Regions from separate parts of the Ensifer sp. PDNC004 genome, predicted to be linked through region 1. Evidence: predicted binding sites of a transcription regulator. Region 1 holds the regulator's gene; each other region holds the start of a gene.

Evidence for each region. The regulator LexA, encoded in region 1, represses DNA repair genes until DNA is damaged. The targets are predictions, from matches to a motif close to TGTTCNNNNTGTGTTCNG.
Region 2: the regulator LexA is predicted to act here: its motif matches at 6,188-6,205, upstream of JVX98_RS28690 (DUF763 domain-containing protein).
Region 3: the regulator LexA is predicted to act here: its motif matches at 6,242-6,259, upstream of JVX98_RS08610 (ribonuclease T2).

What each region holds. Positions count from the first base shown of each region.
Region 1 is NZ_CP070353.1:974,453-984,043, forward strand. It holds gene JVX98_RS12660 (vitamin B12-dependent ribonucleotide reductase) at 1-3,596, shown strand, start outside; gene JVX98_RS12665 (GNAT family N-acetyltransferase) at 3,733-4,164, shown strand; partial or broken gene JVX98_RS12670 (ethanolamine ammonia-lyase light chain EutC) at 4,301-4,883, opposite strand; partial or broken gene JVX98_RS12675 (zinc-dependent alcohol dehydrogenase) at 4,875-5,063, opposite strand; tRNA gene JVX98_RS12680 (tRNA-Ala) at 5,443-5,518, shown strand; gene JVX98_RS12685 (hypothetical protein) at 5,670-6,272, opposite strand; gene JVX98_RS12690 (hypothetical protein) at 6,391-7,047, opposite strand; gene JVX98_RS12695 (hypothetical protein) at 7,348-7,644, shown strand; gene lexA (transcriptional repressor LexA) at 7,882-8,604, shown strand; gene JVX98_RS12705 (hypothetical protein) at 8,695-9,027, opposite strand; gene ligD (non-homologous end-joining DNA ligase) at 9,363-9,591, opposite strand, start outside.
Region 2 is NZ_CP070354.1:71,782-81,372, reverse strand. It holds gene JVX98_RS28720 (DUF1365 domain-containing protein) at 1-188, shown strand, start outside; gene JVX98_RS28715 (SRPBCC family protein) at 782-1,285, opposite strand; gene JVX98_RS28710 (helix-turn-helix transcriptional regulator) at 1,278-1,625, opposite strand; gene JVX98_RS28705 (TetR/AcrR family transcriptional regulator) at 1,787-2,353, opposite strand; gene JVX98_RS28700 (NAD(P)-dependent oxidoreductase) at 2,426-3,316, shown strand; gene JVX98_RS28695 (NAD(P)/FAD-dependent oxidoreductase) at 3,556-4,665, shown strand; gene JVX98_RS28690 (DUF763 domain-containing protein) at 4,848-6,146, opposite strand; gene JVX98_RS28685 (GNAT family N-acetyltransferase) at 6,334-6,804, opposite strand; gene JVX98_RS28680 (response regulator) at 7,056-8,114, opposite strand; gene JVX98_RS28675 (chemotaxis protein CheB) at 8,123-8,689, opposite strand; gene JVX98_RS28670 (protein-glutamate O-methyltransferase CheR) at 8,686-9,525, opposite strand; gene JVX98_RS28665 (response regulator) at 9,522-9,591, opposite strand, start outside.
Region 3 is NZ_CP070353.1:142,135-151,725, forward strand. It holds gene JVX98_RS08575 (L,D-transpeptidase) at 1-474, opposite strand, end outside; gene JVX98_RS08580 (DUF4432 family protein) at 639-1,484, shown strand; gene JVX98_RS08585 (TIGR01244 family sulfur transferase) at 1,576-1,914, shown strand; gene JVX98_RS08590 (cupin domain-containing protein) at 1,978-2,322, shown strand; gene JVX98_RS08595 (thiamine pyrophosphate-binding protein) at 2,475-4,121, opposite strand; gene JVX98_RS08600 (DMT family transporter) at 4,187-5,131, opposite strand; gene JVX98_RS08605 (alpha/beta fold hydrolase) at 5,152-6,087, opposite strand; gene JVX98_RS08610 (ribonuclease T2) at 6,276-7,055, shown strand; gene ettA (energy-dependent translational throttle protein EttA) at 7,263-8,912, shown strand; gene JVX98_RS08620 (metalloregulator ArsR/SmtB family transcription factor) at 9,515-9,591, shown strand, end outside.

The DNA of each region.
Region 1 (9,591 bases):
AGATGAAGCGCGTCGAGGAGAACGATGTCCCCTCCTTCCTCTGGCGCGCGGTTCCCGACACGGATGCGCTGAAGGCGCTGCCGAAGGATGAGCAATACGGTTCCGAAACCGATGCCCGTCAGGTCTTCGATCGCTTGGCCGGCACCTGGGCCTATTGGGGCTGGAAGGGCGGCTACTTCGATACCGAGGAAGACGCCTCCGCCTTCCAAGACGAACTTGCCTACATGCTCGCCACGCAGCGCGTCGCGCCGAACTCGCCGCAATGGTTCAACACCGGCCTGCATTGGGCCTATGGCATCGACGGCCCCGGCCAGGGCCACTTCTATGTCGACCCCTTCACCGGCAAGCTGACGAAGTCGAAGTCGGCTTACGAGCACCCGCAGCCGCATGCCTGCTTCATCCAGTCGGTCGGTGACGATCTTGTCAACGAAGGCGGCATCATGGATCTCTGGGTGCGTGAAGCGCGCCTGTTCAAGTACGGCTCCGGCACCGGCTCCAACTTCTCCTATCTGCGCAGCGAAGGCGAAAAACTTTCGGGCGGCGGCAAGTCCTCCGGCCTGATGTCGTTCCTGAAGATCGGCGACCGCGCCGCCGGCGCGATCAAGTCGGGCGGCACCACCCGCCGCGCCGCCAAGATGGTCGTCGTCGACATCGACCATCCGGATATCGAGGAATACATCAACTGGAAGGTCAAGGAAGAGCAGAAGGTTGCTGCGCTCGTCACCGGTTCCAAGGTCGTCGCCAAGCATCTGAAGGCGATCATGAAGGCCTGCGTCAACTGCGAAGGCACGGACGACGCCTGCTATGATCCGAAGCAGAACCCGGCGCTGAAGCGCGAGATCCGCGCCGCCAAGCAGGCGCTGGTTCCGGAAAACTACGTCCAGCGCGTCATCCAGTTCGCCAAGCAGGGCTACAAGGACCTCGAGTTCAAGACCTACGACACCGACTGGGATTCGGAAGCCTACCTCACGGTTTCAGGCCAGAATTCCAACAACTCGGTCTCGATCAAGGACGACTTCCTGCGCGCCGTCGAAACCGATGGCGATTGGCACCTGACCGCCCGCAAGGACGGCCGCGTCATGAAGACGCTGAAGGCACGCGACCTCTGGGAATCGATCTCCTACGCCGCCTGGGCGTCGGCCGATCCGGGCCTGCACTTCAACACGACGATGAACGACTGGCACACGAGCCCCGCCGCCGGCCCGATCCGCGCGTCGAACCCGTGCTCGGAGTACATGTTCCTCGACGACACCGCCTGCAACCTCGCCTCGCTGAACCTGATGACGTTCAAGGACGCGGCGACCAAGCGCATCAACATCGCCGACTACGAGCACGCCGTCCGCCTGTGGACGATCGTTCTCGAAGTCTCGGTCATGATGGCGCAGTTCCCGTCCCGCGAGATTGCCGAGCTTTCCTACGAATACCGCACGCTCGGCCTCGGCTACGCCAACATCGGCGGCCTGCTGATGTCCTCGGGCATTCCCTATGACAGCGCCGAAGGCCGCGCCATTGCCGGTGCGCTGACCGCGATCATGACCGGTGTCTCCTACGCCACCTCGGCCGAGATGGCCGAGAAGCTCGGTCCGTTCCCGGGCTTTGCGCCGAACCGCGACAACATGCTGCGTGTCATCCGCAACCATCGCCGCGCCGCCTACGGCGAGATGACGGGCTACGAATCGCTCTCGGTCAACCCGGTCGCGCTCATCCATGGCGACAATCCGGACCAGGACCTCGTCATCCACGCCATGAGCGCCTGGGACAAGGCGCTGGAACTCGGCGAAAAGCACGGCTACCGCAACGCCCAGGCAACGGTTATCGCGCCGACCGGCACGATCGGCCTCGTCATGGACTGCGACACGACCGGCATCGAGCCTGACTTCGCTCTGGTGAAGTTCAAGAAGCTCGCCGGCGGCGGCTACTTCAAGATCATCAACCGCGCCGTCCCGGAAGCCCTGCGCTCGCTCGGCTACGGCGAGAGCCAGATCGCCGAGATCGAAGCCTACGCTGTCGGCCACGGCAACCTGAACCAGGCGCCGGCGATCAACCCGTCGACGCTGAAGGCCAAGGGCTTCACCGACGAAAAGGTGGAAGCGGTCAACGCCGCTCTGAAGAGCGCCTTCGACATCAAGTTCGTCTTCAACCAGTGGACGCTCGGCGCCGACTTCCTGAAGGGCACGCTGAAGGTCACCGACGAACAGCTCGGTTCGATGGACTTCAACCTGCTCGACCACATGGGCTTCTCCAAGAAGGACATCGAAGCGGCAAACATCCACGTCTGCGGCGCGATGACGCTGGAAGGCGCACCGTTCCTCAAGAACGAGCACCTGCCGGTCTTCGATTGCGCCAACCCCTGCGGCAAGATCGGCAAGCGCTACCTGTCGGTCGAAAGCCACATCCGCATGATGGCGGCGGCCCAGCCGTTCATCTCGGGCGCGATCTCCAAGACGATCAACATGCCGAACGAGGCGACCGTCGAGGACTGCAAGAACGCCTACATGCTCTCCTGGAAGCTGGCGCTGAAGGCAAACGCTCTCTATCGCGACGGCTCCAAGCTGTCGCAGCCGCTGAACGCCTCGCTGATCGAGGACGACAAGGACGAGGATGCGCTGGAGGATCTGATCCAGGCGCCTGCCGCCGCCCAGGCCGTCACCATCACCGAGAAGATCGTCGAGCGCGTCATCGAGAAGGTGATCCGCGCTCGCGAAAAGCTGCCGAACCGTCGCCAGGGCTACACCCAGAAGGCCGTCGTCGGCGGTCACAAGGTGTATCTGCGAACCGGCGAGTTCGGTGACGGCCGCCTCGGCGAGATCTTCATCGACATGCACAAGGAAGGCGCCGCCTTCCGTGCGATGATGAACAACTTCGCGATCGCCATCTCGCTCGGCCTGCAGTACGGCGTGCCGCTCGAAGAATATGTGGAGGCCTTCACCTTCACCAAGTTCGAGCCGGCCGGCATGGTTCAGGGCAACGACGCGATCAAGAACGCGACGTCGATCCTCGACTACGTCTTCCGCGAACTGGCGGTTTCCTATCTCGGCCGTCACGATCTTGCTCACGTGGACACGTCCGATTTCGGCAACACCGCACTCGGCAAGGGCATCCAGGAAGGCAAGACCAACCTGATCTCCACAGGTTGGACGCGCGGCTACAAGCCGACGATCGTCGGCGGCACCGGCGACCGGGCCTCCAGCGAACCCAAGGGCTCGTCGACGGGTGCCCCCGCTCGCGCCTCCTCGGGTGCGACCGTGACGGCGATCGCCGGCAACACGGTGCGCAAGCTGGAAACAACGACCGCGATCGCCACTTCGGAAATCGTCGCTTTCAAGCGCGACTATGAAGAGCGGGCTGCGGAACTGGCAGAAGAGATCGCCGACGAAGTCGAGCAGGAAGTCACCGCCCTCTTCTCCGACAAGGCAGCCGCCGAAGCGGCATCGGCCAAGTCGGATGCCAAGAAGGTGGAAGCCGAACGCCGCGCCCGCTCGATCATGCAGGGCTACACCGGCAACATGTGCACCGAGTGCCAGAACTTCACGATGGTGCGCAACGGCACCTGCGAGAAGTGCGACACCTGCGGCGCAACGAGCGGCTGCAGCTGAGCCACGTCGTCGTCGTCTCTGACGACGACTGAACGAAGACCACGATCATTGCCAACCCGAGGTTTTCCTCGGGTTGGAGTGCTTTATAGAACAAAACGCGAATATACAGACCGAGCCACCATTTGATTGGGTTCCCTTGAAGCCTGTTCCGATCATCGACATTATTCTCGAAGACCCGAACCGGGAGGACCTCAGCGGCATCGTTGCGCCGCTGGATGCCTACAACCATGCCCACAGCGGCATGGCCGATCTGCCCGGTTTTGCCATCGTCCTTCGCGATCCGGAGACGAAAGTCGCGACGGGTGGGCTCTATGCGACGGATGGATATGGCTGGGCCTTTATCCGTTACCTCGCCGTTCCCGATGAATACCGCGGCCAAGGCCTTGGCCGACGCCTGATCGAGGAAGCGGAGAAGATCGCGCGCCAGCGCGGCTATGTCGGCCTTTGGCTCGACACCTTCGAATTCCAGGCCCGGCCCTTCTATGAAAAGCTCGGCTTCGAGTTCTTTGGTGAACTCGAAGGCGGTGAAGGGGCGATTGCGCGCTACTTTCTGAAGAAGCGGTTCTGACGTCGGAAAGTCACGCTCCGAAGAAGCAACCGCGTTTTCTGCCCTCCGAAAGCAGCAGCATGCGGCGGCGACACGATGCACGACCGCCGACGCCGCCGGACAGCGAGTGCCTTGTTGCCCTACAACGCGTTTAGGGTCACCCGAATCGCCGGCTGCTGTTGACGTCCTTGCCGATGATCTCCCGGATAATGGTCAGGGTTTCCTTGGCCGCCTCCTTGGGCGCAACTGCCGTATCGGCGACGTTGCCGACCAGCTTCGTCATGTCGTGATCGATGTCCTTCTCCGCCCAGCGCTTTCCTTTGGCGACGGTAATGTAGACCGAGTAGGCGTGGTGCATGGTTCCGGGCCGCTCGCCGATGATGTGGAGAATTCCTCGAAACGTGTTGGGATCGGCCTCGGCAAACAACGTCTCGCCGATCCTATAGCCGGCCCGCACTCTGCCGCTGGTCACCAGGATGTTCTTGTCACTCACCGAGACGCCGGCATCGCCGAGCAACCTGCGCATTTCCTCCAGATAGGGCGAAAGATGGCCCTCATCCATGATGGCCTTGGCGTTCAAACCATCTGAAATGACGATCTGGCCCATGGGCATATCGCCTTTCCGCGACGTCCTGATCGGCTTCGATAGCCTTGATTGAGTCCGGGCTCAGCGTTTCACCGGTGGTCGGGTGCGCGATGTAGTCGTTCCTATCCTTGGACAGGGTGCGAACCGGGACGACACTGAGACTGGGTTTTACCGGCCAGTCTCCGTTTGCGGCATGGAGATCGGTATGGCACACGCCCGTTGCTTCGTATTTGACCAGGATCTGCCCCGACTGCGGCGTGGGCACCGCCAATTCGTCGATCATCAGCGGTGCGCCGAATTGCCGGACCACGGCCGCCTTCATCATTTGAGCCATTTGCCAATCCTCCTCCAATCGCCGGGCCACGGAGAGGTTTCTGATGGGAACAGCGGGCCGGCAGTGGCCTATCTCACATACGAAATTCGTGTAATTGGCGCGGGCATCGTGGCGTTCACAAGCATGGCCCGGACGGCATTTCATGGTTGGCGTGTACCGCCGACACTTCAACGAGGCTCACGGAGCGCCATCGTCCGGTTGCAGGGTAAACCCGCCGGCAGAGTTCGACAATGGGTGGAGTTCAGAAGCGGTTCAGAGAACGACGCCTCGCTTCGCCTAGCCGGATCGAGCAACACTTATCGGGCAACGACGTTCGAGCGGGCGTGCTGGCGCGCGTCTATTGACAGGCTCGGCGGCCGTCGTGTTGACTGGATGGCACGGGGCCGTAGCTCAGTTGGGAGAGCGCCGCAATCGCACTGCGGAGGTCGAGGGTTCGACTCCCTTCGGCTCCACCAAGGCAAACAGAATTGAGCCAATTGCCGAAGCACTGCAGGAGCGGCTGACTTGTAATCAGCAGATCGCAAGTTCGAGTTTCTCTGGGGACAACACTCGTCCCGGCCACCGCCCGGCCTTCGCGCAACAACGCCCGCTCACGCGCCCCTGTTTTCAGAGGCTGAACGGATCCCGTGCCGAGCGTTTCCCGCTCGGTGCATTGAACGGATCCGCCTTCTTCTCCTTGGACTTGCGGCCTTCGTCGGCGATGATCTCGTCGACTGCCTTCTGGCACTTCATCAGCTCTTCGGCCGCGGGGCCAGTGCCGCGCAGGCTGAGATTGGCGATCACGCGATCTTCGAACGCGATGGCCAGGCCCCGCTTGCGCACGAAGCCCGTCAGGAACTCGGCGTCGGTGACGTTCACGAACAGAAACTTTCCGCTCGCATCGCCAGCAGCGGTCGCCGAAGCGCTCCAGGGCTCGGTCTTGTCGAAGCGGAACGTCAGGTCGTATTCCTTGCCGACCTCGAGCGACCGCCAGTCGTCGCTGGCAAAGCCCATGTAGAGCGGCGACTCGGAGCCCTTGGGATAGAACCCGAGCCGCAAGGTGACGCCGCCGTCGAATTCCGACGATATGAAGCAGGAGCCCTCCATCGAGGTGTCGGATGCAACGGTCCAACCGTCGACGTCCTTCCACTTGATGATTTCGGACTCCTCGGCCGCGGCCGATCCCGCGGCGATCAGACAGCTTACCAATCCGACCAGCAATCTACGCATGCAAAACCCCCGTTTGCCCGCATTTTGATAGGTACCCGCGCCGCTGTCGAGGGTACCGAGCCCGATACCAGCAACATTTTAGGAATATTCACCTCTCTGCGGCAAGCGGACGCGCCCATCACATGGCGAAAGGATCTTTCGACGACTTGGTCTGGCCGCCACCGGCAAAGGGATCGTTGTTCGGGCCAGTGCCACCGGCGCCGGCAAAGGGATCGTTCGCTGCCCCCTGCCCGCCATTCGGGATCAAGGCGCTAACCGCCTCCTGACATTTGAACATCTCGCTCACCGCCTTCATCGAATCGCGCAGGCTGAGGCTCGCGACGACGCGTCCCTCGAAGGCCAGCGCCAACGTGTTCTTGCGAACGAATTCGGTAAAGAAGTCGGTGTTGGAAAAGTTCACGACGAGGGCCTTGGCGCCGGTAAGATCGACGCCGAATGCAACGGCCGGCCACTGGCGACCACGGTCGAGCTGCAAGGCGACGTCATATTCCCGCTGCGGCTCGATGGATTTCCAGTCGGCATTGCCGATCGAAAGAAACGCCAGGTTCGCCGACCCCCGCGGATAAAAGCCGATACGAAGGATCGCGCCTGCATCATAGCTCGTCGCGGCGTAACACGAGCCTCCCAGGGAAGGATCGGAACCCACCGTCCAGGCGTTGATCCGCTTCCAGATGTTCGAACGCCCATCTTCAGCAGACGCCGCTCCGGCCGTGAGCAACAGACCGAGCACCACCAACGACAATCTACGCATGCAATTACCCCACTTTCCACGCAAAGTTATCTTTTTTTGACCTCCTGTCGAGACGGTGAAGCCTCTTCCTCGCAGGGATTCTTGCGCATCCCCCACCCCCGACCCTAGAGCCGATACTGCCGGTGCGTTCTTCGCGCGTCGCAAGAGGAACGGTCAAGATGAACTCGAGGTGGAGCGGCTGGCGCAAATCAGACACAGCCTGCAGGCAAAGAGCTGTTGAACACGGCAGAGTGATCGCCATGCTTGCTGGACTTCGGAACGAAAGCACGGTTCACATCGTTACCCACCCTGTAGTGCCACCCCTTCATCAAGTGGACAATTCCCGTGCTTGCCGCCCTGCTTCTCGCTTCGATAGTCGCATCGCCCAATATGCCTGACGTCAAGCTCAGCGCCGCGACGGTGGATGAACTCCAGACCGATTTCGAACGGGCCGTGCCGTGCCATCAGATCGATGGACGCAACGTGTGGAAGGGCGCACTGGCGTTCTACATCCAGTCCTTCGTTTATGACGGCGACACACCCGTCGCGACCGACGCCGCCGACGCGGTGCTGCCGGAAGACAACAGCGCAGAGACGGTGAAGGAGTTCGAGGACGCCTGCTCGACCTCGCAAGCGACCTAAATCTCTCCTCATAGAGCCCCGTGATTCGCTCGAATCAGCTGCGCGACTGGCGTCATCCGGCGCGATTTTGGCACGCAACCGTCGCCGATAAGCGCCCTGCTCCCGCAAAAGTGACCGATCGGCACCCGCAGAAGCGGCCAATCGCCTGAATTCACGAAATTTTAGGCACTTGCGGAACACATATGGAACAGATAGTGTCTGTTCTTGATTTGTTTCACGCCTCTGGAGCGACGTGCCATGCTGACCCGCAAGCAACAGGAATTGCTTCTGTTCATTCACGAACGCATGAAGGAGTCGGGCGTACCGCCGTCATTCGATGAAATGAAGGATGCGCTCGACCTGGCGTCGAAGTCCGGCATCCACCGTTTGATCACCGCGCTCGAAGAACGCGGCTTCATTCGCCGGCTGCCGAACCGGGCGCGCGCGCTCGAAGTCATCAAGCTTCCGGAAGCCTACGCCGCCGGCCAGCAGCAGCCGCGCAGGGGCTTCTCGCCGAGCGTGATCGAAGGCAGCCTTGGAAAGCCGCCGGCGGCCGCTCCTGCTGCGCCGAAGCCCGCCCCGGTTGCCGAAAGTACGTCCGTTTCCGTCCCGGTGATGGGGCGCATCGCTGCAGGCGTTCCGATCTCGGCGATCCAGAACAACACCCATGACATCACCGTGCCGCTCGACATGATCGGCAGCGGCGAACATTACGCCCTTGAAGTGAAGGGCGATTCGATGATCGAGGCCGGCATCTTCGACGGCGACACGGTGATCATCCGCAACGGCAACTCGGCCAATCCCGGCGACATCATCGTGGCGCTCGTGGACGACGAGGAAGCGACGCTGAAGCGCTTTCGTCGCAAGGGCGCGTCGATTGCGCTCGAAGCCGCCAACCCCGCCTACGAGACGCGCATCTTCGGACCAGATCGCGTGAAGATCCAGGGCAAGCTCGTCGGGCTGATCCGCCGCTACCATTGAATTCCAGGCAGAACACCGAATCAAAAAAGAGCCTCGCCAAGGAAATTGGCGAGGCTCTTTCCATTTCGGGTGACCTGAAATCCAGATCGCCTATTCGTGGATCGTATATTCGCCGAGCTCGCAGAGATCCTGCGTGTCCTCGGTCGTATCGAGGGCCGAGCCCTCCTCGAATTCGAATCGCATGTCGTATTTGCAGACGTCCCGCCCGTCGGCAATGGTGATCTCCATGCTCTCGCCGGGGTTCAGGACCTGCCGACCGAAAACATCGTCTTCCCACTCATTGACGCCGACCGGCGACGTATAAAAGTTCGTCAGTACCACGCTGGTGTTGTTCTTCAGCTGGAAAACCAGGTCGTCAGCGTGCGCCTCAATAGCGGTCGCCGCAAAACACGCCAACGCCGTCAGGATCAGTCTCTTTTTCATTGATGCCATTGCCTCCGTTCTTAATGTTGACGGACGCTACCGATGCGGCTGATCTCAGCGGAGTCATCGCTCCCCCTCTACCGATTTCACCGAAGCGATAAGATCCGACGGAGGCATAGGAGACGTGGCTTGCGCGGACGTGGGGTCGCGAAACGACCCGCGCTGCCCTAGGGCAGAACGTCAAACCAACTTAAACGAGGTGAAAATATTGGAGGCCTCGCCCGGAACAGTAGAAATGCGAAATATCAATGGCTTGCGCGAGCGCGCTGCCACACTTGGCTGAAATATTTTCATTGAAAATTCAAAGGCGGCTGCCACACCCTGCCACACTTTTCTTACTCTGAATCGGTCCGCGGCAACTCGTCCAAGGTGAAGAGTGGCAATGCGTTGTCATCCCTTTGTTTCACGCCCTTGAAGGATGGATGCCGCAGCTTCCCGTCTTGTGTCCATGCCCGGTACTCGATGTCCGCGACGAGCAGAGGGTCGGTGAAGACGGCTCCCTTGCGCTTCAGCGCGACCGGCGGCCGCGTTGCCCGGATCGTGTCGAGCACCTTGCGCAGGTCC
Region 2 (9,591 bases), on a different replicon from region 1:
GCAAAGCGGCTTGCGTCTCCGACGCCAATCTCGTTCGCGCCCTCGTGCGTTTTCCCTTCATGACGCTGAAGGTCATTGCCGGTATCCATTGGGAAGCGCTCAAGCTGTGGCTGAAGGGTGCCCGTTTCCGTCGCAGTCCACCGCCGCCAGCATCCGCGAGCTTTGGTGATGAGACCGGGAGCCCTTGAAGTGGCGCAGACCGGAGGCTGGCAACATCGTTTTCTATCCCCAGCGGCTGGCAACGGATCGAAGAAACCTACGCTCCCTATCAGCACAATGGCGCCGCCGGGCCAGCCCCTCCGACGCGTTTGGGTGAGCCGTCATGGCGCCAGCGCCTATGCTTGGTGTCGCATACGAATTCGTTCCGCTCGGTCACCCATCAAGACGCCGCGGATCGTCGCCGCGCCCCTAAGTTGGCTGAACTCCGCCACGCGCTCCAAAAAGGGGCCTCTTCTGATAACGAAGAGGCTCCAGTTGGACTACATGCTGCCGCAACAGGGGTCGTCGCCTGCCGCAACCGCACGATTTCAGGTTACAATGGCGCCAAATGAGCGCAATTCGCCCGATAGAAGTGTATCTAGCTGATTGGAATTACACTTCCCCGCGGGCGGCCTCGTTTCGATGATCGGTTAGATTGGCGAGCATGCGTGGATGACCGCCCCTCAGATGCGAAGCAGACCACCATTTCTTTACGCTTGGACGGGGGCTTGAGCCTCCGCGCCGGCGTTAAAGGCTGATTGAGGCCGTCCAGCAATCCTCCACCTAGGCGAATGGACCTGTGCTACTCTCCTCGTTCAGAAAGCAATGCGTCGAGCTGCTCCATCTGCTCCGGCAATGCGGTCGCCGAGCCCTGTAAAGCTTCCTCGAGCGCCTCCTTCGAAGGATAGATCTCGTGGAATGTCAGCAGCGTTTTCTCGCCCTGACCCTTAAAGGTTACGGTTGTGACCGCACCTTCTTCGCCCTCATCGTTGGTCCAGACGATGCGCTCGTTCGGCACCACCTCGAGATACTTGCCGTAGAAGGCCATTGTGTCCGAACCGCCAGCGCCGAATTCCAGTCGATATTTGCCGCCGGTACGCACATCCATTTCGCACGAGACGAGCAAGATGCCGGGTGCCGACTTCGGCACCCACCAGCGCTGGAACAATTCAGGCTGGCTCCATGCCCTGAAAACCGTGCTCGGTGACGCATCAAATGTCCGCGTTACGACGAGCTCGCGGTCCCCCTTGCGCTCGACCGACGTGCGGTTCTGCGCGCCAGCTGCGTCGTTAACTTGCTCATTCATCGCCTACCTCCCGTTTCAGTTCGTCGATGATTTCGTCCAGTGCCTCGAAGCGAGCCTCAAAGAGCTTGCGGTGCGCCTCGATCCACTCGGCCTCCGCCTGAAGACCGTCCTTCCCAAGCTTGCAGGTTCTCACCCGCCCGACCTTTTGCGTGACGACGAGGCCGGCCCGCTCGAGAACATGGACGTGCTTCTTCATGCCGGTCAGCGTCATGTGGAACTGGTCCGCGAGACTCGTGATCGACGCCTCCCCTCGCCCAAGCTGATCGATGATCCCGCGGCGGGTCGCGTCGGATAGCGCCGCGAACGAAAGATCGAGAGGGGAACCTATATACTGAACCATTCAGTTCAGTTTTACCCTACCGGCGCGCGAAGCGCAAGCGTCTCGGAGCGCGTCCGCGTGCTTGACGCTTCCGCCCGATCGGGGGCGCCTCAGCAGGCGCGAAATCTTGCGCTGGCTTGCCTCGTAGGGCCGAGACTGGGCCGAATGCCCGACGACGTGCACTAAACGACGCTTCCAACGATCATCGCGCCCAATGCGGCAACCGCTTCATCTGCCAGTGTCTGCACCGTTCGGGCTTCGCCTGCCATCGCTTCGGCTGCGCCCAAGATACCGACGCAGCGCAGGCTAAGCTGCTCATCCGTGAGGCTGGAGTGAACGCGCAGCGCTCCGCACATGATTTGCACGTATTCATCGATCATGGCTCTTTGTTGCGCCGCCATCTCGTCGGTGCCTTTGAGTGCCGCCGAGATGGCTGGTGCCTCGGCACCGACATCGGCGAGACAGTTGAAATATGCGCGGCTCATCACGTCGGCCAACGCCTGCAAATCCCCGGGAGCCGCGGCAAGAGCCTGTCGCAGTTTTTCAGCGTAGTTGTCTTCTAGGCGCTGGAACAGAGCCAGCAACAAGCCCGGCCGCGTGGCAAAGTGCTCATAGGTGACGGGGCGGCTGACGCCGGCGCGTGCAGCCAGTGTCGCAAGGGTCAGTTCGTCCGCCCCCTTGTCCCGGACGATCTCCATCGCCAAATCGATCAACTGCTCACGCCGCTGATCCTTGGGCATCTTCGCCATTCTCGCTCCACTTGCTTTCTACATTTTGTAAGTTACATTTTGTAGGAAATAAAATCAAGGAAGGAATGCGTGATGAGCGATGTCAGCGTAGTGGGGCTCGGAGAAATGGGCAGCGCGTTGGCGCGGGCCCTGGTCGGTGCCGGCAACGGCGTGACGGTCTGGAACCGCAACATGTCGAAGGCTCCTCCGCTGATTGCACTCGGCGCGACAGCTGCCGACACAGTCGCCGAGGTATTAAAAGCCAGTCCGGTGACCGTGATCTGCCTCTCGGATTATGCGGCAACACTGTCGCTCCTCGACGAACCTGTAGCCCGGGAAGCGCTCGAGGGAAAATTGGTGATCCAGCTCAGCTCCGGCACACCTGACCATGCCCGCTCGTTCGATGGCTGGATCAGAGACCACGGCGCGCGTTATATTGACGGCGCCATCGCTGCCTGGCCACGCCAGATCGGCGGTCCGGAGGCCGCAATCACAGTCGCCGGTTCCGAGAAAGCGTTTGCCGCCGCTGAGCCTTTGCTCAGGACACTGGCCGGCAACATCAACTATGCAGGTACGAACATTGGCCACCCGGCGACGCTGGCCAATGCCGGCCTCGCGTACTTTGCCGGACACTGGCTCGGCTTTGTCCACGGTGCCGCTGTATGCGAAGCAGAAGGCATCGATCCGGCCGTGTTTGGCGACATGATGGCTGAGATCGCGCCAATGTTTGCTGACGACATGCTGAGGATGGGCAAGGCCATGGCCGAAAACCGCTTCGACAGCGCCGAGGCTACCATCAAGACGATTTCCGCCGACCTCGGCTGGCTCGCCGAATATGCAGAGCGTACCGGGATCAGCAACGCGTTTCCACGGCTGGCGGCCGATATCTTTCAGCAGGCCCAGGATGCCGGCGCGGGCGCCCAACAGCATGGCGCCGTGATCAAGGTCATCCGGCCCACAAGCAATAGCCACCGCGACGCGTAGCGGATGCGAGCTAGCCGGTGGCCAATCGAGACATGAGGGCGAGTGATCAGGGCCTCGCCCTCACCTGCCCGGCTGCGTCCGCGACTGGCAATGTCTATGATGCCACCCTGTGTTGCGCCCCGTCACAGTTGACGGCTCGCGATCAGGGCGCATCGACCGAAAGCTCCTAAAGGCGGCGACCTGCCACTTGTTCTGCAGCCTTTACCGAAATAATCTTCGTTGGTGGGAGTGGCCTTCGCGTGAACACCAATGTTGTGATCGTCGGCGCCGGGCCCGCAGGCCTCGCGGTCGGCGCCTGCCTGACACGGGCGGGTCTCGATTTCATTATCCTTGAAAAGGCGCGCGAGATCGCGCCGGCCTGGCGACGTCATTATCGGCGCCTGCACCTGCATACGGTCAAGGCGTTCTCCTCGTTGCCGCACATGCCATTCCCGGAGGACTATCCGCGCTACGTGCCGCGCGAAAAGATGGTCGAGTATCTCGACGCCTACGCCGCGCGTTTCGCGCTCCGGCCGCACTTCGGCGAGACGGTCAACTCCATCCGCCGCGAGAACGGCAACTACCTCGTCGAGACCGGCACGAAAACCGTGTCCGCTCGCCACGTCGTCATCGCCAGCGGCAACAATGCCGAGCCCGTCGTTCCCAATCTGCCCGAAATGGGGACCTTCGCCGGCAGCCTGTTGCATAGCGCTGACTATGCCGATGCCACCCCCTTCGTTGGCCAATCGGTACTGGTGATCGGCATGGGCAACACCGGGGCCGAGATTGCGCTCGACCTTGCCGAGTTCGGCGCCCGGCCGACCCTGTCGGTACGCAACGGCGTCCACATTGTGCCGAGACAGCTCTTCGGCGTACCGATCCAGATGGTTGCAATGGCCACCCGGTTGCTGCCGCGAGCGGTGAACGACGCGTTTTTCCCGATCATTCTCGACTTTGCGCTGGGCAAGCCTGAAGAATTCGGCATCGTCAGACCAAAGCATGGCATCCTTGAGCAGGTCGCTGCCGGGCACATCCCGGTCATCGATGTCGGCACTGTTGCAGCGATCAAGTCCGGCAACATCAAGGTGGCACCTGCCATCACGCGTTTCACCGAGCGCGGCGTCATCTTTGTTTCTGGCAGACAGGCAGAGTTCGACAACGTCATCCTTGCCACCGGCTACCGGCCAAGTTTCGAGAAATTTCTGCCTGCGAACCTTCGCCCCGGAACAAGCGGCGTCACGCGGCAGTCCGCCGAACTCGGCCTTTATCTGGTCGGCTTCCACAATCCAGTCACCGGCCTGCTCCGGGAAATCGGCCGAGAGGCGGCCGCGGTGACCGCCAACATCGAGCGACAAAGCCGCGTAAGGTAATTGCTGCGAATGTGTGCGATGGTGGAAAGTGTGCGCAAATGAGGCGGGCTACCCGGTTCGTCTAGCCGCGTCCAAAACCAGCGCTCGCGTGGCATCATCCATCGACTCCGAAGTCGAAAGGACACGCGCGCCGATCGATTTTGGGAACGCCGACGAAACCGTCGATGCCGGCCAAGCGACTTTCAGCGTGTTTGACGACGGCCGTCTCGCCGGTATGTCGGATCCAGTTGCTTCGGCTCGCTCGCCGGTCCCTCTGTTTTCTCAAATCCAAACACGCTGCGGCCGCCCAATTCGGGCGAACGGTGAAACTCTCCGGCAACGATTTCCTTAAGGTCCGGGCCAGTGGCGTATCTCTCGAGCTGCCGTGCCTGGTCGTCCAGACGCCTCAGCGCCTCCAGCTCCTCGCCAAGTCCCAGCCGCGCCTTCGTCACTGCCGATCGCATGACCGCAATCGTGTGGTCATAGACCTTGAGCGGCACGGGAAACGGATGGCGATCCTTGCCTCCATGGGCAAGCGAAAACCGCGCCGGGTCGGCGAAACGGCAAGGGGCGCCGTGGACGACCTCCGCCACCATCGCGAGCGCGTTGACCGTGCGGGCACCGACGCCCGGAACCATCAACAGCTGCTCGAAATCTTCGGGGCCGCGATCGGCGGCCGCAGAAAGTGTCGCATGCAGCCGTCGCATGTTGACGTTTTCCTCCCGCACATCGTGGTGCGCCGGCATCACGAGATGCGGGAGCAAAGGCTGATCAACCTTTCTCGACCTTCCCTTTGGATCCAGAGCAACGACTTCCCGGACAATTCGGTCCGGCCCAAGCGACGCCAAAAGATCAAGCTGCCCATTGCGCGAGGCGGCGGCCCGCTTGTCTGCGAGATTGACGATTTCCCCCTGCCCTCTTCCTTCGATCGCTGCATGGGGAGAGTTGACGAAACTCGAAACACCTTCGGAGAACCAATGATAGCGCCGGGCCTGGCGTTTATCGCCGTTCATGCCCTGCTGCACCACCACCCATTTGCCGTCATCGGCAACGATGAAGCCGTGAAGGTAGAGATCGAAGCCATCCTGGACAGCCGCGCTGTCGACTTTTGCAACAAGCCGGCTGGTGTCAGCAAGCCCGGCACCATCGAAGCCGACGCGGTTGCCGATGGCAATCAGTTCGTCGGGCGTCTGCCGCGAATGCCGCCCGCGGCCACCGCAGACGCTTATCCCGAGATCCCGGGAACGAGAAGCCAGACCACGCTTGAGAGCGCCGATGACGCTGGTCGTGATGCCGGAAGAGTGCCAATCCATGCCCATGACGCAGCCGAAGGACTGGAACCAGAAAGGATGGGCCAGCCGACGCAGAAACTCGTCACGGCCATATTCGATGACGATGGCTTCGGCGATGATCGTCCCGAGCTTCGTCATGCGGTCTCCGAGCCAAGGAGGAACCCTGCCGCCATGAAGAGGGAGATCTGCACTTCCAGCTCGCTGAACCATTCGTGTCTTATAGGCCGCTTACAGGCGTTGCGACAGAGCAAAGTTCTGTGAATGTTCCAGCCCGCGGAATTCAGAACACGAACGACCTTGAACGCAGCACTTCGAACTGGCGGTAGCGAGAACAAACGCTGAGACCGTATCGGGCATGACGCTCCAGGAGATTCCCCTGGAGCGTCACCCGTTTGCCTCAAGCTACCTGGATTTGCCAGCAGATCACGTGACCATCATCGGCATCAATGCGCTCCCCCGTACGCAGGAAGCCATTGCTTTCAAGTACGCGCTGAGAGGCCACGTTTTCCGTGCCCGTTTCTGCCGAGACGTGCGTGACCCGCGGATCATGCAACGCCCATTCAAGCATCTGGCGCACACCCTTGGTCGCAAAACCGCGGCCTTGGCGACTTGGCGCGACCCCGTAACCGATATGGAGATCGCCTTCGGGCGAAACCCGTATCACAGAGCAAAGACCAACGATCTCGCCATCATGTACGATCCACCAAGCCGACGGGGCAAAACTTCGCCTTGTTTCGAAAGCGAGGTTGCGCAGCATTTCCATCACCTCTGGCGGAGCGATCACAGTATCTGCGGCAAGGTACAGGCCTTCGCGCACGACGCCTCCAGGCATCGCGATGAAATCATCATCAATTGCTTCGATGAGCATTTTTCGGCTTTCTGATCTGTCAGGTGTCCAAAGCCGAACAGTGAGCGCGCTTATCTATGCCGAACCTGACGACATCAACGCACGCACCGCTGCGGCCAACGATTTTGGGAACAACTCAACGGCAATCATAGGCCTTCTCCTGCGGTTGAGCGCGACGCTACTCGATCCCAGTCGAAACGACAACGCGTTGCTGCCCCTCACCGGTCGCGACTTTAAGGCGTAAGCAGCCCGGCAACGAGGCGATGCAGATCTCAGTTGTTGAGGCTTGCCAGCGGTATGCGAAGCGCCAGACAAAGTCCGTCGGTCCGCCAATTTCGCACCAGCGATCCGTTCAGCCCCAGAACGGCCGCTTTCTCCAGCGTCGTGCCAAATCCCGTCCTTTCGGAACTCTCGGATAACGGATGTGAGCCGTGTTCACTCCACTTGACGTGAAGTTCCTCGTCGATGGTCGAAACGTCGATGGTCAGTTGCCCCGCGGGTACGGAAAGGGCGCCATATTTGACAGCGTTGGTGGTCAGCTCGTGCAGAAGGAGCGCAAGGGACGTCAGTGCCTTGTCGCCGAGCGGAGCATCCGATCCGGATATCATGACACGAGAACCGTGAGCGTGGTCGTGTGGTGCAACGATTGCCTTCAACAGGGCTACAACCGTCGTCGCAATCTCTGCACGATTGTCCTCCCGAACAAGCTCGGGCAGTGTAAGCTCGTGAGCGCGAGACAGCGCGTGCAGCCGCGACCGCAGATCAGCCTCGAGATCGGAGACGGTTTCGGCTTGCCTGGCACTGACCGAGATCAACCCGGCGGTGAGGCTGAACAGGTTCTTGATCCGGTGATTGATTTCCCGCAGCAGAATATCCTTGTGCTCCGCTGCCTGTTTGAGCGCCTGCGCCTGGGCAGCGAGTTCATCTCGTTGGGCGGCAAGTTGCTGCCGCTGCCGGTAAAGTTCGAAGAACACGTTGATCTTGCTGGCCAGGACGTCCGGTTCAATCGGCTTTTGAATGAAGTCCACCGCGCCAGCTTCGTAGCCGCGAAATCGGCGTTGGCCGTCTGCGATACCGGCCGTCACGAAAATGATGGGAATGTGCCGCGTGCGCTCGTTGCCGCGCATCAGCTCGGCAAGTTCGAAACCGTCGAGACCTGGCATCTGAACATCGACGAGCGCGAGCGCTACGTCTTGTCGAAGCAGGATCTCAAGCGCCTGATCACCGGACCGCGCTTTCATGAGGAGGCGATCGTCGCGGCGAAGCAGCGCCTCCAGCGACAGGAGGTTTTCCTCGAGGTCATCGACCAGTAGAAACGGGACGGGCTCCATAATTATTCTCAGACCTCTTTCAAGTATTCGGCAATGGCATCGAGCGTCAGGATAAGAGCGCTCGGGCAAGACTGGATTGCGGCTTCCGGCATGGCGCGAGCGTGGGCGCCTTCAGGGTTTTGCACGATCGCCGTCCCGCCTGCTTCATGGACTGCCGCCAGGCCATCCGCCCCATCACGATTGGCACCGGTCAGGACAATCGCGACAAGAGCCGGCCCGAAGGCATCGGCAGCACTTTCGAAAAGTATGTCGATCGACGGGCGGGAAAAGAGGACAGGCTCATCCGAAGAGAGGGACAGGTTGCCGTCCGTTTCCACGAGCAGATGATAGTCCGGCGGCGCAAAATAGATCGTGCCGGCCTCGAGCGACTGCTTGTCCTCGGCCTCTTCGACAGGCAACAGGCACTTTGCACGGAACAGGTCGACCATAAGGCTCGGTCTGTCCGATGGAATGTGAACGACCACGATCACGGGCAGCGCGAAGCTGCGCGGCAGCGCCGGCAGGATGGCCGAAAGCGCTTCGACGGCCCCGGCCGACGCGCCAATGATCACTGCTTGGGCTTTTGCGGGCGTCATTCGGCACGCCTTTGGTAGATTTTCTCCTCACGCACGAAATCCGTGAACGCATCGGCATGAAGGGAAAATCGCAGGTTCTCCTTGGCGCCGAGCCCAAGGAAACCCTTGCGGGCGAGCGAGTCCTTGAAAAGACCCACGGCTCGGTCCTGGAGCGCGCGGTCGAAGTAGATCATGACGTTGCGGCACGATATGAGGTGCATTTCTGCAAAAACAGCGTCGGTAACCAGGCTGTGGTCCGAAAACACGACGTTGCGGCGCAAGGTCTTATCGAACAGCGCCTTGCCGTACGCCGCCTGATAATAGTCCGACAACGATGACTTTCCGCCGGATTTTCGATGGTTCTCGGTGAAAAGCTGTATTCTGTCGAGGGTATAGACGCCCGCCTCGGCCGCCTCCAGCGCTTCATGACTGATGTCAGTGGCATAGAAGATCGTTCGATCTTCGAGGCCTTCTTCCCGAAACAGGATAACAAGCGAGTAAAGCTCCTCGCCGCTGCTGCAGCCAGCAATCCAAACCTTCAAGGAAGGGTAGGTCTTCAAGTGGGGAACGACCTTTTCCCGGATCGCCTGGAAGTAACTGGGGTCACGAAACATCTCGCTTACCTGAACCGTCAGAAAGCGCAGCAATTGCGGCAGCATTGCCTGATCGTGCAGAAGTGCCTCCTGCATCGCCGAGAAAGTTTCGAACCCCAGTTGTTCGCGGGCCTTCTTCAGCCGTCGCTTGATCGACGCCAACGCATAGTTGCGAAAGTCGTAGTGGTATTTGAGAAACAGCGCTTCCAGCAGCAGCCGGATTTCGATGTCTTCCACCTTTTCAACCGCGGCGGCTTCGGTCATTTGGGCATCCATACGCGCACCAGCGACAGCAGTCTGTCGACGTCCAGCGGCTTGGCCATGTAATCA
Region 3 (9,591 bases), 830 kb from region 1:
CACGTCGCGGTAATCCGGAATCGAGCCGGTGGTGACCTCGCCGGGTTCGGAGTACCCGTAGCCGCGCTCGGTTTCCCGGTAGCGCCGGTTGGAATAGATATCCACGTCACCCTGACGGCGGTAGCCGCCATAGTCGCCCTGGCGGTTGCCGCCGTAGTCGCGTTGACGTCCACGATTGTTGGGCACCACGGTTGCGACCACATTGCCCCAGTTGTCGATCAGAAGCGTGCGGCCGCGGCTGTCGCGCATCGTCTGCACTTCGTCGGAGCGGGGCACATAGTCGAGGATTTCGCCATCGGGCGTGACCAGCATGACGTCTTCGCCATAGCGATTGTAGCCGCGATAGTCCTGTGCGAAGGCGGCCGTCAGATCCACGGCAAGAAAGCCGACTGCGGCGAGGAGCGAGAGGCCTGTGCGGGTCGCTGACGTCACGAGAGAACCTGTTTTCATTGTAGTGAGTGTGGCGCGGTACATTTCGATTTCGACGTTAATGTGAAAAAAATGAATTCATCATGAACGAGCGGTTAAATTCTATCTAGGCGGTGCAATGCCGGGCTTCAACCGGTGAATTACACCTCTCCTCAGCTATCATCTCTTTGTGATTGCAGTGATTCTGCGGCCGATTTGAGGAAGAGGACATGCTGAAAACGCTGAGAGAACCTCAGGAGCCCCAGGAAATTCATGTGCTGTTCGACCGGCTTTCGGCGCTCGACATCGCCGCCTTCGTCGTCGACGGCGTCGACCTGTCGCCGGGCGCTGCGATCCCGTCCGATGGCGACCCGAGGATCGACCGGGCGCTCGCCGGCTTTCTCTTTACCTGCGGGCCGGACCATATCCGCCATCCCGAGGCGATCGAAGGCGGTGCGGAGGGCGCGCGCTATCCGCTGCACGGCTCACTGGCCGGGACCGCGGTCAGCCATACGGAGATGGCGGGCGACGGGGCCGAGTGTACGGCGACGATCGATGTGGCGCTTGCGGGTGGCGGGCAGGCTCGCGTCGAGCGGCGCTGGCGGATCGATGCCGCGCGGCACGAAGTGGTGCTCGAGGATCGCGTCGTCAATTCCGGCGTCACCGCCTTTCCGCCAATGATGATGTACCACCTCAACATCGGCGGCCGGCTGCTCGGGGACGAGACCCGTCTCGTCAGCGCGTCGCTCGCGGACGGTAAGAGCGCCTGGCGCTTCGGCACGGGCGAGAGCGCGCATTTCTGCCTGCCGGCGGCCATCGGTTCGGATGGCTGGTCGGAGGTCACGCTTGCAGGCCTTGACGGTCTCGCCGGGCGAAGCCTGAACGTGCGGTTCCGGGCCGATACTTTGCCCTTCCTGCAGATGTGGCGCTGCCAGCGCGGCGCGGCGGATGTGATCAGCATCGAACCGGTGTCGCACCGGATCGCCAAGCGGCCGGAACTGGCTGCGGCCGGCGAGTTGGTTCCGCTTTCGCCGGGGGAGGCGCGGAGCTATGCCGTCGCCTTCTCGGTTGTCTGATCGTCTATCGCGACGCTGCGGCTTTTGATTGACGGGAGCGGAGGCTGCGCCTACATCAGAGGCCGAGAAAATTGCCTTAGGGAAGACGACCATGGACATCCGCCAGATCAACGACGAATACTCGGTCACCGGCCAGATCACGGTCGAGGATCTCGACCAGGTCAAGGCGCTCGGCTTCAAGTCCATCGTCTGCCACCGCCCGGACTTCGAGGCGCCGGACCAGCCGACTTTTGATTCCATTGCCGCGCGCGCCGAAGAACTGGGCATCGAAACCAAGCACATTCCGGTCGGTCCGATGGGCGTGACCGCCGATGCCGTGAAGAGCATGGTCGACGCGCTCGACGAGTTCCAGCGGCCGATGCTCGGCTATTGCCGTTCGGGTGCGCGCTCGACTGCCGTCTACCAGCAGACCCAGCATATCCGCGGCTGAGCCACGCAAAATCTAAACTCTCGCGCTCGGCCACATCGTTCCATCTGACAGTGGAGGATCGGCATGGCCGAAGCGCATATCATTTCGCGCGCGCAATGGGCAAGCGAGCCCTACGCCTGGAAGGGCGAAAGCGGCGCCTATGGCGCCGGCCTCTCGGTGATCTTCGTTTCAACGGATGAGATCGGCTACGGGCCGAAGCTGCACCGCCATCCCTATCCCGAAACCTTCATCGTGCGCGTCGGCCGCGCCCGCTTCACCGTGGGCGACCGGACCATCGACGCCGAGGCGGGCCAGATCGTCGTGGCGCCGGCCAATGTGCCGCATAAGTTCGAGAACCTCGGTCCGGGACGGCTGGAGACGACCGACCTGCACGAGGCCGGTGCGTTTTCGACCGAGTGGCTGGAGTAGGCGGAAGTACGGTTCTCAGCCTTTGGTGGGATAGGATGTAGGCTTTTCCAGCGCGGCAGACGTGGCGCTGCTGGATTCCTGTGACGAGTACGGGAATCCAGCAGCGGCGCGTCTGCGCCGTGATCGACCATTTCATAAGAGCAGCTTTCCGCTCAGCCGTTGCGGATATCCGTCAGCGTGCGCGTCGGGGTGATCGCTTCGGGATCGAGCTTGATCTCGATGATCGCCGGCTTGCCGCTGGCGCGCGCCCTCAGGAACGCGTCGGCGAACTCTTCCGTCTTCTCGACCGTCTCGCCATGGCCGCCATAGGCACGGGCAAGGGCTGCAAAGTCCGGGTTGGTGAGGTCGGTGGCGCTGACGCGGCCGGGATAATCACGCTCCTGGTGCATGCGGATCGTGCCGTAGATGCCGTTGTTGACGACAACGGTGATGATCGGCAGGCGGTAGCGCACGGCGGTCGCGAATTCCTGCCCGTGCATCAGGAAGCAGCCATCGCCGGCAAAGCAGATGACTTCACGATCCGGATGCAGCTGCTTGGCGGCGACCGCCGCCGGCAGGCCGTAACCCATCGAGCCGGAGGCGGGGGCCGCCTGCGTGGCATAACGACGGAAGCGGTGGAAACGGTGCACCCAGGTGGCGTAGTTGCCGGCACCGTTGGTGAAGATCGTATCCTCAGGCACATTCGCCTCGATCCAGTTCATGATCGGGCCCATCTTTACTGCGCCCGGGCCGGTTTCCGGCGGGGTCGACCACTTGAGATAGGCGGCGTGCATGATCTCGGTGCGCTCCGACCAGGTCGGTTCGCTTGGCGGTGCAAGGCCTTCAAGCGCGGCGACGAAGTCGCGCGGGCTGGCGGCGATCGCCAGTTCCGGCCGGTAGACGCGGCCGAGTTCGGAACTGTCGGGATGCACATGCACCAACGTCTGGCGCGGGTAGGGGCTGTCCATCAGCGTGTAGCCGGAGGACGGCATTTCCGAGAAACGGCCGCCGACAAGCAGGATGAGATCCGCTTCCTTGACCTCCTTTGCCAGTGCCGGGTTGATGCCGATGCCGACGTCGCCGGCATAGTTCGGGTGCAGGTGATCAAACAGCATCTGGCGGCGGAAGGAGCAGCCGACCGGCAGCTTCCAGCGCTCGGCGAAGCGCTGGAATTCGGCGACGCTTGCTGCCGTCCAGCGGGTGCCGCCGAGAATGGCGATCGGCCGCTTGGCCGCGCTCAGCATTTCGCCGAGCCGGTTGACCTGCGCCGGGCCCGGATGACCCTCGACCGGCTGGTAAGGCTTGGCGGCAGGCGCCTCTGCGCTGCGCGTCAGCATGTCCTCCGGCAGCGTCAGCACGACAGGGCCGGGGCGGCCTGACGTGGCGACCGCGAAGGCGCGGGTGACGAATTCCGGAATGCGGGCGGGATCGTCGATCTCGCCCACCCATTTGGCGACCTCGGTAAAGGCGCGGCGGTATTCGATTTCCTGGAAGGCCTCGCGCTCGCGCGCCTCGCTCTGCACCTGGCCGATGAAGAGGATCATCGGGATCGAATCCTGCTTGGCGACATGGAGGCCGGCCGATGCGTTGGTCGCGCCGGGGCCACGGGTCACCATGCAGATGCCGGGCTCGCCGGTCAGCCGCCCCCAGGCGTCGGCCATCATCGCGGCCCCGCCTTCCTGGCGGCAGACGAGCACGTCGATGTCGGTGTCGTAGAGCGCGTCGAGCACGGCGAGATAGCTTTCCCCCGGCACGCAGGCGATGCGCTTCACCCCGTTGGCGACGAGCGCGTCGACGATGAGCTGACCTCCAGTTTTCATGATATTCCTCCCGATGGTCTTTCTTTTGTTTTCAGATTGGCTTTTGTTTTCAGATGGCTGTGTTGTCAGATGGCTGGCGACACCGGAGCGACGCTCGTGTCCTTGTGCACGCGGCGCTCGCGCCAGATGATGTAGAGGCCGGAGCCGATGATGATGGCAATGCCGAGCCACTTCAGCGCGTCGGGCAGGTCGCCGAAGACGAGCCAGCCGAAGATCGTGGCAGAGACGATTTCGAGATATTGCAGCGGCGCCAGCACCGAGGCAGGCGCAGCGCGATAGGCATAGACGCCGAGCACGCCTGATATGGTGGCGGTGACGCCGACGCCGAGCAGGTAATACCAAGTGTAACCTTCCGGCCAGACCGGATCGAAAATGCCGGAGCCGGTGCCTTCGCCGAAATAGAGCAGCACGAGACAGAAGAGCGCGCCCCAGACGCCGGCGTGAAACTGCATCGACCAGGGGTCCTCGTTCTGCGCCACCATGCGGGTAACGAGCAGGAACACGGCAAGGCCGAAGGCGGCAACGACAGGCAGTAGGGCAATCCAGCCGACTTCCTGCATGCTCGGCTGGATGACGAGCAGCGCGCCGAAGAAGCCGACGCCGCAGGCGGTGTAGCGCCGCCAGCCGATGGTCTCCCTCAGGAATATGCTGCCGAGGATCGTCAGGATGATCGGCTCGACGAAGAAGATCGCGATCGCATCGGCGACCTCCATGACCTTCAACGTGGTGATGAAGGAGAGCATGGTCACGACCAGGAGCCCGCCGCGCAACGCGTGCAGGCCGGTCTTCTTCCAGGTGAGATCGAACAGGCTGCCACGGACAAGCACGATCGGCAGGATGAAGACGACCTGCAGCAGAAAGCGCACGGCGGTGATTTCGGCTGACGGGACGGTGGCGATCGCAAGCTTGGCGAAGATGTCGATCAGCGGCGACAGCAACACCGAGATCACCATCAGCGTCAGCCCGAAGGAGATGCGGTTGTGGTCGGCGGCGATCCTGGGAAGCGACATGTCGGCCATGATAATTCCGGTCAGCGCCGCCCTGCGACGGCGCGCAAGCACCAGGCGGCAAAGTCTGCCGTCGCCTGTTCCCGGCCGATTTCGTTCAGCGTTTCGTGGCGCATGCCGTCATAGACGGTGACGGTAACGTCTCTGAGGCCCGCCGCCTTCATCTTCGTGCCGAGCCAGCGGATGGCGTTGCCCATCTCGGTCGACGGATCGGCGCTGCCGCCAACGAGATGGATGGGCAGGTCTTTCTTCAGCCGCGCCAGCCGCTCGGGCCGGGGGCCATCGAAGGACAGCCGGAACAGGTCGAGCCAGAGCGAGACGGTGGCATCGGAGCCACAGAGCGGGTCGGCGGCATATTTCGCGACCTCGGCATCGTCGCGCGACAGCCAGTCGAGATCGGTCTTGCGATCCTTGATCGCGCCGCCCCACATGCCGAAGGTGAGCTTGGTCAGGAGCGGGCTCGGCACGTCAGATCCCTTGAGCGCCTTTTCGACCTTCAGGATCGCCTGCCCGCCGCGGCCGGCAAGGCCCGGGCGGAAGTTGGAGTTCCAGACGGCGAGCGCATCATAGAGGCCGGGATCGGTCTCGGCGGCGTTGAGCGCAATCAGCCCGCCCATGGAATGGCCAAAGAGGATGACCGGCAGACCCGGATGGGCGGCGGTCGCGATCGCGCGAATGGCACGGATATCGGCAAACACCTTGTCGAGGCCGTCGCGGTTGGAGAACATGCCGAGCGGCGCGTCGGGCGCGCGCGTCGCGCCATGGCCGCGATGGTCGTGGGCATAGACGTGGAAGCCGTGTGCTGCCATTGCTTCGGCAAAGCGGGCATAACGACCGGAATGTTCACTTAGGCCATGGCTCAAGAGAAGAATGCCGCGGGCATCGGCTGTTGCCGGCACGTGGCGCCAGCTCAAGCTGGCACCGGTCGGGCTTTGATGTGTCTTCACCTGCCCGAACATCTCTACTCCCGGAAACAATCGACAGACCTCAGCGATTTCAAATCGATTTGCACGGCAAAGGCAATCGCCGCTTGTTGATCGTTGCGCATGAGGTCACAAGCGATTTGACGGCAAGCGCATTAGGAGTTGCAATTTTCCCGTTTTGAGCGATATTCGTTCCTGTTTTGTTTTCTCGGGAGGATGCCATGATGAGTTTCTTTAAAGCGATGTCGGGTTCTGTGGCGGGCGTCGTGGCCGCGTTGGTGCTGTTGCTTGCGCCCGCCGCCTTTGCTGCCGGTGAGGAACGCGCGGACCAAGGGGCTGCCGAAGGGACTGCGAGCCGAACCCAATATGTATTGGCGGTCAGCTGGCAGCCCGGTTTCTGCGAGACACGGCCGCAGCGCAAGGAATGCGAGAGCCAGACGGCGGAACGCTTCGATGCCACCAACCTCTCGCTGCACGGCCTGTGGCCGCTGCGCAAGAGCTATTGCGGGGTCGCGGCCGAGGTGCGGGCGACCGACCGCAAGGGCAGTTGGCTGGAGTTGCCGAAGCTTGCCATGGCCGACGACACGGCGGCGCGGCTGCTGATCGCCATGCCGGGCGTGCAGTCCGGTCTCGACCGGCACCAGTGGCTGCGAAGCGGTACCTGCCAGAGCGGCTCGGTCGACGACTATTTCTCGGTGCAACTGCGCATGCTGGAAGAGCTCAACCGCTCGGCGGTCGGGGCACTTTTCCGCCAGCGTGTCGGCGCGGAACTCGATGAGGCGACGATCAAGCAGGCCTTCGACCAGAGCTTTGGCGCTGGCGCCGGCGACCGGGTGCGCATGCGCTGCCAGACGGTTCAGGGCCGCAGCATCATCACCGGGCTGACGATCGGGCTCACCGGTGACGTCATGAAGGCGGCGACCCTCGGGCCGCTGATCCAGGCGGCGGGCGCGACCGAGTTCAAGTGCGCCAAGGGTATCGCCGATGCCGCCGGTCGCGGGTAGGGCGTTTTGCCCGGTTGGGCATGTCAGCGCTTAAGGTGCGGCCTTCACGGAGCCGGCTTGTGGCGCCTCCCGGTGCGGCATGCCGGGCGTGCCGATTGGGATGCTCGTTTTGGGATAGGCGGGGGCGGATGCCTTTGATCATTGCCCCCTTCCACTAATTCGCCTACATAGCGGGCAAATTTCCTTATCCCTGCGGAGCATTCCCTCATGGCACGTCAGTTCATCTATCATATGGCCGGGCTTAATAAGTCCTACGGCGCGAAGAAGGTTCTCGAGAACGTTCATCTGTCGTTCTACCCGGACGCCAAGATCGGTATTCTCGGCCCGAACGGCGCCGGTAAGTCGACGGTTCTACGCATCATGGCCGGCCTCGACAAGGAGTTCACCGGCGAAGCCTGGGTGGCCGAGGGTGCGACCGTCGGCTATCTGCCGCAGGAGCCGCAGCTCGATCCGACGAAGACGGTGCTTGAAAACGCCATGGAAGGCGTTGCCAAGAAGAAGGCGATCGTCGACCGCTACAACGAACTGATGATGAACTATTCCGACGAGACGGCGGAAGAGGGCGCCAAGCTCCAGGATATCATCGACAGCCAGAACCTCTGGGATCTGGAAAGTCAGGTCGAAATGGCCATGGAAGCGCTGCGCTGCCCGCCGGGCGACGCGGAAGTCACCAACCTGTCGGGCGGTGAAAAGCGCCGCGTTGCGCTCTGCAAGCTCTTGCTCTCGCAGCCGGACCTGCTGCTCCTCGACGAACCGACCAACCACCTCGACGCCGAGACGATCGCCTGGCTCGAAAAGCACCTGCGCGAGTATCCGGGCGCCGTGCTGATGATCACCCACGACCGTTACTTCCTCGACAACGTCACCGGCTGGATCCTCGAACTCGACCGCGGCCGCAGCATCCCCTACGAGGGCAACTACTCGGCCTACCTGGTTGCGAAGGCCAAGCGCATGCAGCAGGAAGGTCGCGAAGAGGCGTCCCGCCAGAAGGCGATCGCTCGCGAACAGGAATGGATCGCATCCAGCCCCAAGGCTCGTCAGGCCAAGTCCAAGGCGCGTATCCGCTCCTATGACGAACTGGTCAACGCGGCGGAAAACCAGCGTCCCGGCGACGCGCAGATCATCATCCCGGTCGGCGAACGTCTCGGCCAGGTGGTCATCGAGATGGAAGGCGTCACCAAGGGGTATGGCGATCGCCTGCTGATCGACGGCCTGTCGCTGAAGCTGCCGCCGGGCGGCATCGTCGGCATCATCGGCCCGAACGGCGCCGGTAAGACGACGCTCTTCCGCATGATCACCGGCCAGGAACAGCCCGACAGCGGCTCGATCCGCATCGGTGATACCGTGCACCTCGGCTATGTCGACCAGAGCCGCGACGCGCTCGACGGCAACAAGACCGTCTGGGAAGAAATCTCCGGCGGTGCTGAAGTCATCAAGCTCGGCAAGCACGAGATGAACTCGCGCGCCTATTGCTCGACCTTCAACTTCAAGGGCGGCGACCAGCAGCAGAAGGTCGGCAACCTCTCTGGCGGTCAGCGCAACCGCGTTCACCTCGCCAAGATGCTAAAGAACGGCGGCAACGTGTTGCTGCTCGACGAACCGACCAACGACCTCGACACCGAGACGCTGGCAGCGCTCGAAATCGCGCTCGAAAACTTCGCCGGTTGCGCCGTTATCATCAGCCACGACCGCATGTTCCTCGACCGCCTGGCAACGCACATCCTCGCCTTTGAAGGCGACAGCCAGGTCGAGTGGTTCGAAGGCAACTTCGAAGACTACGAGAAGGACAAGATCCGCCGCCTCGGCCCGGATTCGGTCAACCCGAAGCGCGTTACCTACAAGCGCCTGACGCGCTAACTCGCAATCGGCGCCGCCACGTTGCGGCGCGGGAGTATGCGGCGTCCGTTAAAGCGGGCGCCGCACGAATGGTTCAAGGAACGGGCGAGGCGCAGGCTTCGCCCGTTTTCCTTTGCCACCGATCGCTAAATCCGGCCAAGGGCTGTTTGCGTACGGGGTTCGTTTGTCGCCGTGGCCGCGCCTCAGCCGCACTTGCAGGACGCTCCGGAGGCGTGGCGAACCGCTCGGCAGTTGCCGTCCCGATGCCGGACGCGAGCAGGGCGTTTGCGGGTTTTTGTGCCGCTGCGGCGAGGCGGGTAACCAAACAGGGCGCGGCGTGTCTGGGGCAGGCCGAGGCCCGGATAGCGGGGCTCGCTACCGGGAAGGGTGTCAAGTCTGTCTCGAGTGAGTGGCGTTGCCCTTCTTCGGATGGTGAAGCAGGCCTGTTGAGACGGCCCCTGCAGGCCTCCTGACGTGCCGCCTGAAGCATCGCTTGTGGCGCATGGCGTCCATGCACAAGCTTCTATTCCGCCGGCGCCATTGTTTGGTCTCTCCGCGCAAATCCGCTTGCGTCACCACCGCAAATCACATAAACATATCTTTATGTGTTGATGGGGATCGCTATGGCTCTGCAGAGAGAACTGGGTCTGGATGCGTTGGTGGACGTGCTGAAGGCGGCGGGCGAGCCGACCCGCATGCG